DNA from 2 places in the Luteimonas sp. gir genome. Region 1 is predicted to be linked to the other one. Evidence: predicted binding sites of a transcription regulator. Region 1 holds the regulator's gene; the other holds the start of a gene.
What was found. The regulator FliA, encoded in region 1, starts transcription of late flagellar genes. The targets are predictions, from matches to a motif close to TAAAGTTTNNCNNNCNNNGGCCGATAA.

Region 2: a site for FliA is predicted at 3,217-3,243, ahead of WAF18_RS15155 (methyl-accepting chemotaxis protein). Genes of this name have one in related genera too.

Annotation. Positions count from the first base shown of each region.
Region 1 is NZ_JBBAXQ010000008.1:157,504-162,485, forward strand. It holds gene flhA (flagellar biosynthesis protein FlhA) at 1-631, shown strand, start outside; gene flhF (flagellar biosynthesis protein FlhF) at 802-2,343, shown strand; gene WAF18_RS11915 (MinD/ParA family protein) at 2,330-3,181, shown strand; gene WAF18_RS11920 (RNA polymerase sigma factor FliA) at 3,178-3,933, shown strand; gene WAF18_RS11925 (chemotaxis response regulator CheY) at 3,956-4,348, shown strand; gene WAF18_RS11930 (protein phosphatase CheZ) at 4,345-4,962, shown strand; partial or broken gene WAF18_RS11935 (Hpt domain-containing protein) at 4,966-4,982, shown strand, end outside.
Region 2 is NZ_JBBAXQ010000013.1:101,464-106,445, forward strand. It holds gene WAF18_RS15145 (chemotaxis protein CheW) at 1-115, opposite strand, end outside; gene WAF18_RS15150 (flagellar regulator YcgR PilZN domain-containing protein) at 207-974, opposite strand; gene WAF18_RS15155 (methyl-accepting chemotaxis protein) at 1,011-3,188, opposite strand; gene WAF18_RS15160 (methyl-accepting chemotaxis protein) at 3,319-4,982, opposite strand, start outside.

The DNA.
Region 1 (4,982 bases):
CGATCCGGCGACCGTGGTCGCGACCCACCTCTCGCACCTGGTCCGCGAACAGGCGCCCGAACTGCTCGGGCACGAGGAAGTCCAGCAGTTGCTGGCGACCCTGGCGCGCAGCGCGCCCAAGCTCGCCGAGGACCTCACACCCAAGGCGCTGCCGCTGGCGGTGGTGGTCCGGGTGCTGCAGAACCTGCTGGTCGAGCGTATTCCCGTCCGGCAGCTGCGCCGCATCGCCGAGGCACTGGTCGAGCACGCCGCGCACACCCAGGACCCCGGTCAACTCACCGCCGCGGTCCGCACCGCGCTGGGCCGCTTCATCGTCCAGGAGATCGCCGGCCCGGCGCCCGAGTTGCCGGTCTACACGCTGGCGCCCGCGCTGGAACGGGTCTTGCAGGATTCCGCGCAAGGGACCGGCGCTGCGCTGGAGCCGGGCCTGGCCGAACGTCTGCAGCAGAGCCTGGCCGATTGCGCCGGCCAGCAGGAGGCCAGGAACGAACCGGCAGTGGTGCTGGTCCCCGGCCAGGTCCGCGCCGCGCTCGCGCGTCTGGTCCGGCACAGCGTCCCGACCCTGTCGGTGCTGGCCTACACCGAAGTCCCCGAAGACAAGCGGCTCAAGTTGCTGGGGACGATCAGTTGAAGCGCGGGACTTTGTTGTAGGGACTGGGGACTGGTGAACGCAGGGCCCCGCCACGGAGAACGCACGATGCACGCACGACACCCCAGCGCCCCCCAAGGCCGCCCCGACCGGCGCAGTGCCCTCGCCTGCGCCAGGCCGCATGCCCCATTCCTCATCTCCGGCCGCCGCCCATGAACATCCGCCGTTTCGTCGCCGCCGACATGCGCAGCGCCCTGCAGATGGTGCGGGCCGCGCACGGGCCCGATGCCGTGATCCTGTCCAATCGCCGCACCGACGAGGGCGTGGAGATTGTCGCGGCCAGCAACTACGACGAAAGCGTGGTCCAGCGCGCCCTCGACGAGGCCCAGCGGCGCGAGGCACCGGCCGCCTCGCCTGCCGAGCCGCCGCAGGCGCAGGCCGCCGACGCCCGCGACGACTCGCCCGCCGAACGCTGGCTGCGTGCCTTGGCACCGGCCGAGGCGGCTGCGCCGCCACAGGCGGTGGTCCATGCGGCAGTCGCCGACCCGCCGCCCGCAGCGATCACCGAGGCCCTGCACGCCGAGCTCGCGGACGCCGGCGCCGGATTTCCGTCGTTTGCCGAGCTGCTCGGGCGCCGTCGCTCCGCCGCGGCGACATGGGCCGCCGAAGACGACGGAATTCCGTCGCAGGCGCCGCCCGAACCGCCCGCGCCCGCGCCGGATGTGGCCGCGCCCATCGCGCATACCTCGATGCCGCCGGCCCCGGTCGCCACGCCGCCCGCCCTCGTCGCCGTGCCCGCACCGCCGGCGCCGAGCAGCGACGGCGAGCTGGCGCAGATGCGCGAGGAACTGGCGCAGATGCGGCAGATGATCGAGCGCGAGATGGCGCGCCTGACCGACGAGCGCCTGCGCGGGTCCCCGGCCCGCGGCCAGGTCATGGAACTGATGGAAGACTACGGCTTCGATGCCGGCATCACCCGCGACATCGCCTTGCAGGTGCCGGCCGACACCCCGGCCCACCGCGTCCGCGGCCTGATGCTGGCCTTGCTGTCCAAGCGCCTGCCGATCTGCCCGATCGACCCGCTGGAGGAGGCCGGGGTCATCGCGCTGGTCGGCCCGACCGGCGCCGGCAAGACCACGACCATCGCCAAGCTCGCCGCACGGTACGTCGCCCGCCACCAGGCCCGCGACGTGGCACTGGTGACCACCGACACCGTGCGCGTGGGCGGCCGCGAACAACTGCACAGCTACGGCCGGCAGCTCGGCATCGCGGTGCACGAGGCCGACAGCGAGACCGGGCTGGTCCAGTTGCTGCAGCGCCTGCGCGACTACCGGCTGGTGCTGGTCGACACCGCCGGGCTCAGTCAGCGCGACCGCGCCCTGGCCGGCCAACTGCACTGGCTGCGCGCCGCGCGTCAGATCCGCACCCTGCTCGTGCTGCCCGCCAACACCCATTTCGCCGACCTCGACGAAGTCGTCCGCCGCTTCGAGGGTGCCCGCCCGCAGGGCGCGGTGCTGACCAAGCTCGACGAGACCGGGCGGCTGGGCAGCGTGCTGTCGGTCGCCGTCGATCACGCCCTGCCGCTGACCTGGATCGCCGACGGCCAGCGCATTCCCGACGACCTGCATCGCGCCAATGCCGCCCATCTGGCATTGCGGCTTGAAGATCTCCGCCGCGATGCCGATAAGCCGATCGTCCCCACGCACGATCTCCACGACCCCGACGCCCAGAAGTCCCACCATGCCGTCGCCTGACCTGCCCGCCCCCGCCCCGTTCGCGCCCGTCCGCACCCTCGCCGTCACCGGCGGCAAGGGCGGCGTCGGCAAGACCAACGTGTCGGCCAACCTCGCCATCGCACTGGCCGGCATGGGTCAGCGCACGATGCTGCTCGACGCGGACCTGGGCCTGGCCAATCTGGATGTGCTGCTGGGCCTGTCGCCGCGCTTCACGCTGGCCGACCTCGTGGCCGGGCGCTGCACGCTCGACGAGGCGATCATCGAGGGCCCGGCGGGCGTGCTGATCGTGCCCGCCGCCTCCGGCCGCCGGCACATGGCCGAGCTGCGTCCGATCGAGCATGCCGGCCTGGTCAACGTCTTCAACGAGCTTGAGCGCGAGCTCGATGTGCTGGTGGTCGATACCGCCGCCGGCATCACCGACTCGGTGCTGACCTTCTGCCAGGCCGCGCAGGACGCAGTGGTCGTGGTCTGCGACGAGCCGGCCTCACTCACCGATGCGTATGCACTGATCAAGGTGCTTGCGCGCGAGCGCGGCCTGGACCGGATCCAGGTCGTCGCCAATATGGTACGCAGCCCGCAGGAGGGCCGCGCGCTGTACGACAAGCTGGTGCGCGTGTGTGAGCGCTTCATCGGCGACGTCTCGCTGAACTACCTGGGCGCAGTGCCGCAATGCGAGTGGCTGCGCGCCGCGGTCCAGCGCCAGCAGGCGGTGGTGCGCGCCTACCCGGGCAGCCCGTCGTCGCAAGCGCTGGTGGAGATCGCACGTCGCGTCGCGCGCTGGCAGGCGCCGACCGCGCCGCGTGGCCACGTCGAATTCTTCGTCGATCGCCTGCTGCGCCAGGGAGCGGCCGCATGAACGCCGCCGCCCGCCAGTACCAGGCGGTCCAGCGCGCCAGCGCGCCGGATCCGGTCGTGGTGCATGCCGAATTGGTGCGCCGCATCGCCCATCACATCGCTGCGCGGCTGCCGGCCAGCGTCGAGATCGACGACCTGATCCAGGCCGGCATGATCGGCCTGCTCGAGGCCTCGCGCAGCTACGACGCCGAACAGGGCGCCTCGTTCGAGACCTATGCCTCGATCCGCATCCGCGGCGCGATGATCGACGAGATCCGCCGCGGCGACTGGGTGCCGCGCTCGGTCCATCGCCGTGCACGCGAAGCCGCCGCCGCAATCCGCGAGATCGAGCAGGCCAGCGGCCGCGCCGCCAGCGCCCAGGAGGTCGCGGCCAAGTTGCAGATGCCGCTGGCCGACTATCAACGTCTGCTCGAAGACGCCGCCCGCGGCCAGGTGCTGAGCCTGGACTCGCACGTCGAGGACCACGGCGAGGTCGAGCCGGCCAACCGCGACGGCGGACCGACGCCGCAGGAACACCTGGTACGCAGCGAGTTCGGCCGGGAACTGGCCGCGGCGATCACCCTGCTGCCCGAGCGCGAACAGCTGGTGCTGTCGCTGTACTACGAACAGGAACTCAACCTCAAGGAGATCGGCGCGGTACTGGGCGTGAGCGAATCGCGCGTATGCCAGATCCACGGCCAGGCCGTGGTGCGCCTGCGCGGCCGCCTGTCCGCCTTCGAACTCGCAGATACCGGCATCGGCAACGCCGACTGATGCCCCACCCGTGGAGCCCGCTTTGAACAAGAACATCCGTATCCTCGTGGTCGACGACTTCTCGACGATGCGCCGCATCGTCAAGAATCTGTTGTCGGACCTGGGCTTCAACAACACCGTCGAAGCCGAGGACGGCAACAGCGCGATGGCCGTGCTGCGCCAGGATGCGGTCGACCTGGTCATCACCGACTGGAACATGCCCGGCATGACCGGCATCGAGTTGCTGCGCGCGATCCGCGCCGACCCCAAGTTCCGCGCGCTGCCGGTGATGATGGTCACCGCCGAGGCCAAGCGCGAGCAGATCATCGAGGCGGCGCAGAGCGGCGTGAACGGCTACATCATCAAGCCGTTCACCGCGCAGACGCTGTCGGAGAAGCTTGGCAAGATCTTCGAGCGCCTGGGAGGCGCGGCGTGACCGCCACCGTCGCGGTGACCACCGACCGCAGCCAGCTCGCAGGGCTGCTGCACGACGCGCTCGAAGCGCTCGAACGCGGCGACGAGGCCGGCTGGCGTCGGCAGGTCGACGCACTCGCCGCCGCCCGCGCACGCACCCTGGTCGACGGCCTGGGCCGGCTGGCGCGCGAACTGGCGCAGGCGCTCGACACGCTGCCGGCCGCACCCGCGCAAGGTGGGCTCGACGATGCCTGCGCCCGCCTCGACCACGTGGTGACGATGACCGAGCAGGCCACCCACCGCACGCTCGATCTGATCGAGGACAGCCGCGCGCACGTCGCCCAGTTGCGCGCCGGCACGCTGGACGCCGCGCAGACCGCGACCATCGACGCGCTGCGCGAGAACCTGCGCGAGATGGCGCTGGCGCAGAGCCACCAGGACCTGGGCGGGCAGATCATCCGCCGCGTCGCCGGCATCGTGCGCGGCGTGCACGAAGGCTTCGGCGCCCTCGGGCTGCCGCCCGCCGACGGCGAACAGGACCGTCTGCGGGCCGTCGGCCCGGCCGTTGCCGGGCTCGACACCGGCACCGTCGGCCAGGACGACGCCGACGACCTGCTCTCGCGCCTGGGACTCTGAGCGATGCAGTTCTCGCCCGA
Region 2 (4,982 bases), on a different contig from region 1:
TGACTGCGTCGTAGCCTCGGATCTCCTGCACCTTGAGGATGTCGACGCCGTAGTGCTCGTCGCCCAGGGTGAAGGTGAGGTACTCGCCGGCGTTCTGGGGATCTGGACTGCTCATCGGTGCGCTCCTGCAGGCATGCCGCGCTCGCGCGCGTGTCGGGTGTCCCGTGCGACATCGGCCGCGCGGCGGGCAACTTTAGGCGCCGGCGCTACACGGCGCGGCGGAGCCGGGCGTTGCGCTGGCGCTCGATCTGGAAGATGGACTGCAGGATGCGCCGCTGCGCGGCCGGTGCCAGCGCGACGAAGCGGCAGCCCGCACGCCAGCGCACCCGCGGGCCGGTCTGCTCGCAGAAGCGGTGCGCGACAGTGACGGCCACCGGAATCGGAGTGGCGTCCGGCAGCTGCAACAGGCAGCGATCGAGCGTGCGCCCGGGTGCGAAACGCGGATCCTCGCCGTCATCCATCGCCACCGCGAGCCCGCCGCCGCTCAGGTCCAGCACCCGCAGGCCGTCGTCCGATGACGCCGCCGGGGTGTCGCCATGCCCCGGGTGCAGCGTCACGCCGGCATCGAGCGGTGGCACGACACGATAAAGATCGCGTCGCTGCAGGCGCAGCAGCGCCTCGGGCCAGGATGCGACGAACGCCTGGCGCCCCTCGTGCAGCATCGGCAATGGCGTCGAGAGTCGGAAACGGATCTGCACCGCGTCGAGCCGGGTATCGCAGACGAGTTGGGTGCAGGTCGCAATCCTGCGATTGAGGGCGTCCTGCCGGCTGGCGTCGAGTACCAGCGTGCCGTCGTCGCCGACCGCGAGCAGTGCGGTCGGGCAAGACAGGTCGCCTGGCATCAGGCTGCCGCTGATCAATGCCTTGGTCTCGACCAGGCTGCGCAGCACCCGGCCCATGTCGGCACTGTCGCGCAGCATGTAGCGCGACAGCGCTTCGTCGTCCAGCGGATGGAGCGGGTCTGCAGGCGCCATCGTCCTTGCCGTCATGCGTGGGGTGGGCCTGGACGATCAGGGCAGCGCGTGGCCTGGGGCCGGCGGGCGGGCCGCGTCCACCACTGCCTGCAGCAACGCGGTGGCGGTATCGACACGGAACACCGCGATCGCATTGGCAAGCCCGGCGGCCTGTTCCTCCATCGCCCGCGCAGCAGCCGAGGCTTCTTCGACCAAGGCCGCGTTCTGCTGGGTGGTCTCGTCCATCTGCACGATGGTCTGGTTGACCTGTTCGATACCCGCCGCCTGCTCCTGCGAGGCGGCGGAGATCTCGGCCATGATGTCGGTCACGCGCTGCACCGAGGCGACCATCTCGGCCATCGTGGTGCCGGCCTGTCCTGCGAGCGCTGCGCCGCTGGCAACCTTGCTGGTGGAGTCCTCGATCAGGCCCTTGATCTCCTTGGCAGCGTTGGCGCTGCGCTGGGCAAGCGTGCGGACCTCGGAGGCGACGACCGCAAAGCCACGACCCTGTTCGCCGGCCCGTGCGGCCTCGACCGCGGCATTGAGCGCCAGGATGTTGGTCTGGAACGCGATGCCGTCGATGACCGAGATGATGTCGGCGATCTTGCGTGACGAGGCCTCGATGTCGGCCATCGTGCACACGACCTGACCGACGACCTCGCCGCCCTGGGAGGCGACGGTGGCCGCGCCCTGGGCGAGCTGATTGGCCTGGCGGGCGTGGTCGGCGTTCTGGCGCACGGTGGAGGTCAGTTCCTCCATCGAGGCGGCGGTTTCTTCCAGATTGGCCGCCTGCTGCTCGGTGCGGCGCGAGAGGTCGTCGTTGCCCGAGGCGATCTCGGTGGAGGCGGTGCCGATCGCAGCCGACGCGTCCTGGATACGGGCGACGATGGCGGTGAGCTGGGCGACGGTGGCATTGGCGTCGTCGCGCATGCGGGCGAACACGCCGTGGAAGTCGCCGTCCATACGCGCGGTCAGGTCGCCGGCGGCGATCGATTGCAGCAGCCGCGAGAGCTCGCTCAGGCTGCGATCGCTGGCCGCCATCATCGCGTTGAGGCTCTGGATCATGCGCCCGAAATCGTCGCGGAACCGGCTCTCGTCGCCGCGGACCGAGAAGTCGCCGGCGGCGGCCGCGGCGGCCAGCCGGTTGATCTCGCCGTTGATCGCCATGAGGCTGGCCTTGGCGGCGTCCATCGCCTCGTGCAGCACCGCGCGGCTGGCAGGCAGGCGGCGCGCGTCGCGCGACAGGTCGCCGTTGGCGTACTCGTTGAGGATCTCGATTGCCTCGACGAATGCGTCCAAGTGCTCGAACATCATGGTGTTGATGCCCGACGCCAGTTCGCCGTAGACGCCCGGGAAGTCGACCGGCATCCGGTGACGCATGTCGTCGCCCGCATGCTGGCGGATCATCTCGCGCGTCTGTTCGGAGAACCGCTCGAGCATGTGCACCATCTCGTCGGTCGAGCGCAGCATCTGGCCGATCTCGTCGCGGCCCTGGTGGCCGGTGCGGATGCTCAGGTCGCCGTGGGCCACGCCGCGGATCGCGTTCACCGCCCGCCCCAGCGGCTCGAGCACCGAGCGGCCGATCAGCCAGCCGATCCCGGCGTTGAGCAGCACCAGCAGGCCGCCGACGACGGTCATGATCGCGGTGAATGTCAGCGCCTGGGACTGGGTATCGTCGAGATAGACGCCGGTGGTCACGACCCAGCCCCACGGCGCATACAACGCCGAGTAGGAGGTCTTGTGCACCGGTTCGTCCTCGCCCGGCTTGGCCCAGACGTAGTCGACGTTGCCGCCGCCGGCGCGCGCGACTTCGACAAAGCGGCTGTAGATGGCCGTGCCATCGGTATCGGTGATCCCGGACACGTCCTTGCCGATCAGGTCCGCGCGCATCGGGTGCATCAGCACGGTGGGGCGTTCGTCGGTGACGAAGAAGTAGTCGACGTCGTTGTCCGAGCGCATCGCCGCCAGCGTGCGCAGGGCGCGGTCCTTGGCCTGCTCAAGGGTCAGCTCGCCATGTTCGGCGCGGCTGGCGTACTCCTCTACGACACCCAGCGCCAGTTTGACCTGCGATGCGACACCGTCCTTGCGGGACTGGTTGAGGTCCACGAATTGGACCCGGGCCGCGACGACGGCCAGCAGGATGATGCCGGTCGCGACGAGCGCGGTCTGGAGCAGGAACTTGCGCTGCATCGAAAGATCGGACAGCGCACGGAGCACGGCGGCGACGGAATTCATGAGGGTGGCAGGAGTGGGCCTGCCACCGGTATCGGCCGCGCTGCGTCGAGATTGAGGCGTGTGTGCCGACAGGCGCGTGCCCGGCCGCCCCGACCCCAGTGCGACGGGGTGGGCCGGCCGGGCCTGGCGATCAGAACTCTGCCCAGTCGGTCTCCAGCACCGCCGCTGGCGCCTTGCGGGTGGGCACAGGGGCAGGGCGCTTGGCGGGCGCGGCAGGCGGCGCTGGGCGGGGGGCGGCCAGAGCGCTCGGCGCCGCCGCGGCGGCAGGTCGGCGGGTGGCTGCGCTGACGTGAGCGGACTCGATATGGAACACCGCGATCGCATCGGCCAGGCCCGCGGCCTGCTCCTCCATCGCCCGCGCGGCGGCCGAGGCTTCTTCGACGAGGGCCGCGTTCTGCTGGGTGGTCTCGTCCATCTGCACGATGGTCTGGTTGACCTGTTCGATACCCGCCGCTTGCTCCTGCGAGGCGGCAGAGATCTCGGCCATGATGTCGGTCACGCGCTGCACCGAGGCGACCATCTCGGCCATCGTGGTGCCGGCCTGTCCTGCGAGCGCGGCGCCGCTGGCGACCTTGCCGGTGGAGTCCTCGATCAGGCCCTTGATCTCCTTGGCGGCATTGGCACTGCGCTGGGCAAGCGTGCGGACCTCGGAGGCCACGACCGCAAAGCCGCGGCCCTGTTCGCCGGCCCGTGCGGCCTCGACCGCGGCGTTGAGCGCGAGGATATTGGTCTGGAACGCGATGCCGTCGATGACCGAGATGATGTCGGCGATCTTGCGCGACGAGGCTTCGATCTCAGCCATGGTGGAGACGACCTGGCCGACGACCTCGCCGCCCTGGGAGGCGACGGTGGCGGCGCCCTGGGCGAGCTGGTTGGCCTGGCGGGCATGGTCGGCGTTCTGGCGGACGGTGGAGGTGAGCTCCTCCATGGAGGCGGCGGTCTCCTCCAGGTTGGCGGCCTGCTGCTCGGTGCGGCGCGAGAGGTCGTCGTTGCCCGAGGCGATCTCGGTGGACGCGGTGCCGATCGCAGCCGACGCGCCCTGGATGCGGGCGACGATGCTGGTGAGTTGGGCGACGGTGGCATTGGCGTCGTCGCGCATGCGGGCGAACACGCCGTGGAAGTCGCCGTCCATGCGCGCGGTGAGGTCACCGGCCGCGATCGACTGCAGCAGCCGCGATAGCTGGTCGAGGTTGCCGTCGGCGGCATCCATCAGCCGGTTGAGGTCCTCGATCATGCCGCGGAAATCGTGCTGGAACCGGGCCGCATCGCCGCGGACGCTGAAGTCGCCGCGTGCGGCCGCGCCGGCCAGCGCCTTGACCTCGGCATTGATCGCGCCGAGGTTGGCCTTCACGGTGGCCATGGTTTCGGTCAGCACCGCCTTCTCGCCCGGGTACTGCTCCAGGTCCGGCGTCAGGTCGCCGATCGCATACTGGCGCATGACCTCGATCAGGTGCATCTTTACTGCGACGTGGGAGCCGACCAGCGCATTGGTCTCACGTACCATCATGCCGTAGTCGCCGGGAAAGGCACTTTCGTCCATGCGATAGCTGATCGCGCCGTCCTCATGCGCACGTGCCATGCCGCGCTGGGCATCGATCACGGCGCGCAGCTGACCCTGCATGCGCTGCATGGCGCCGAGCAATTGCCCGACCTCATCGTTGCGGTCGACGACGATCTGGGTATCCAGGCGACCGTCCGACACGTCGTTGGCGACCTTGACCGCACTGCCGACCGAGCGCGACAGCGTCCGCGAGATCGCGATCGCCATCGCCGCGGCCAGCAGCACGATGATCA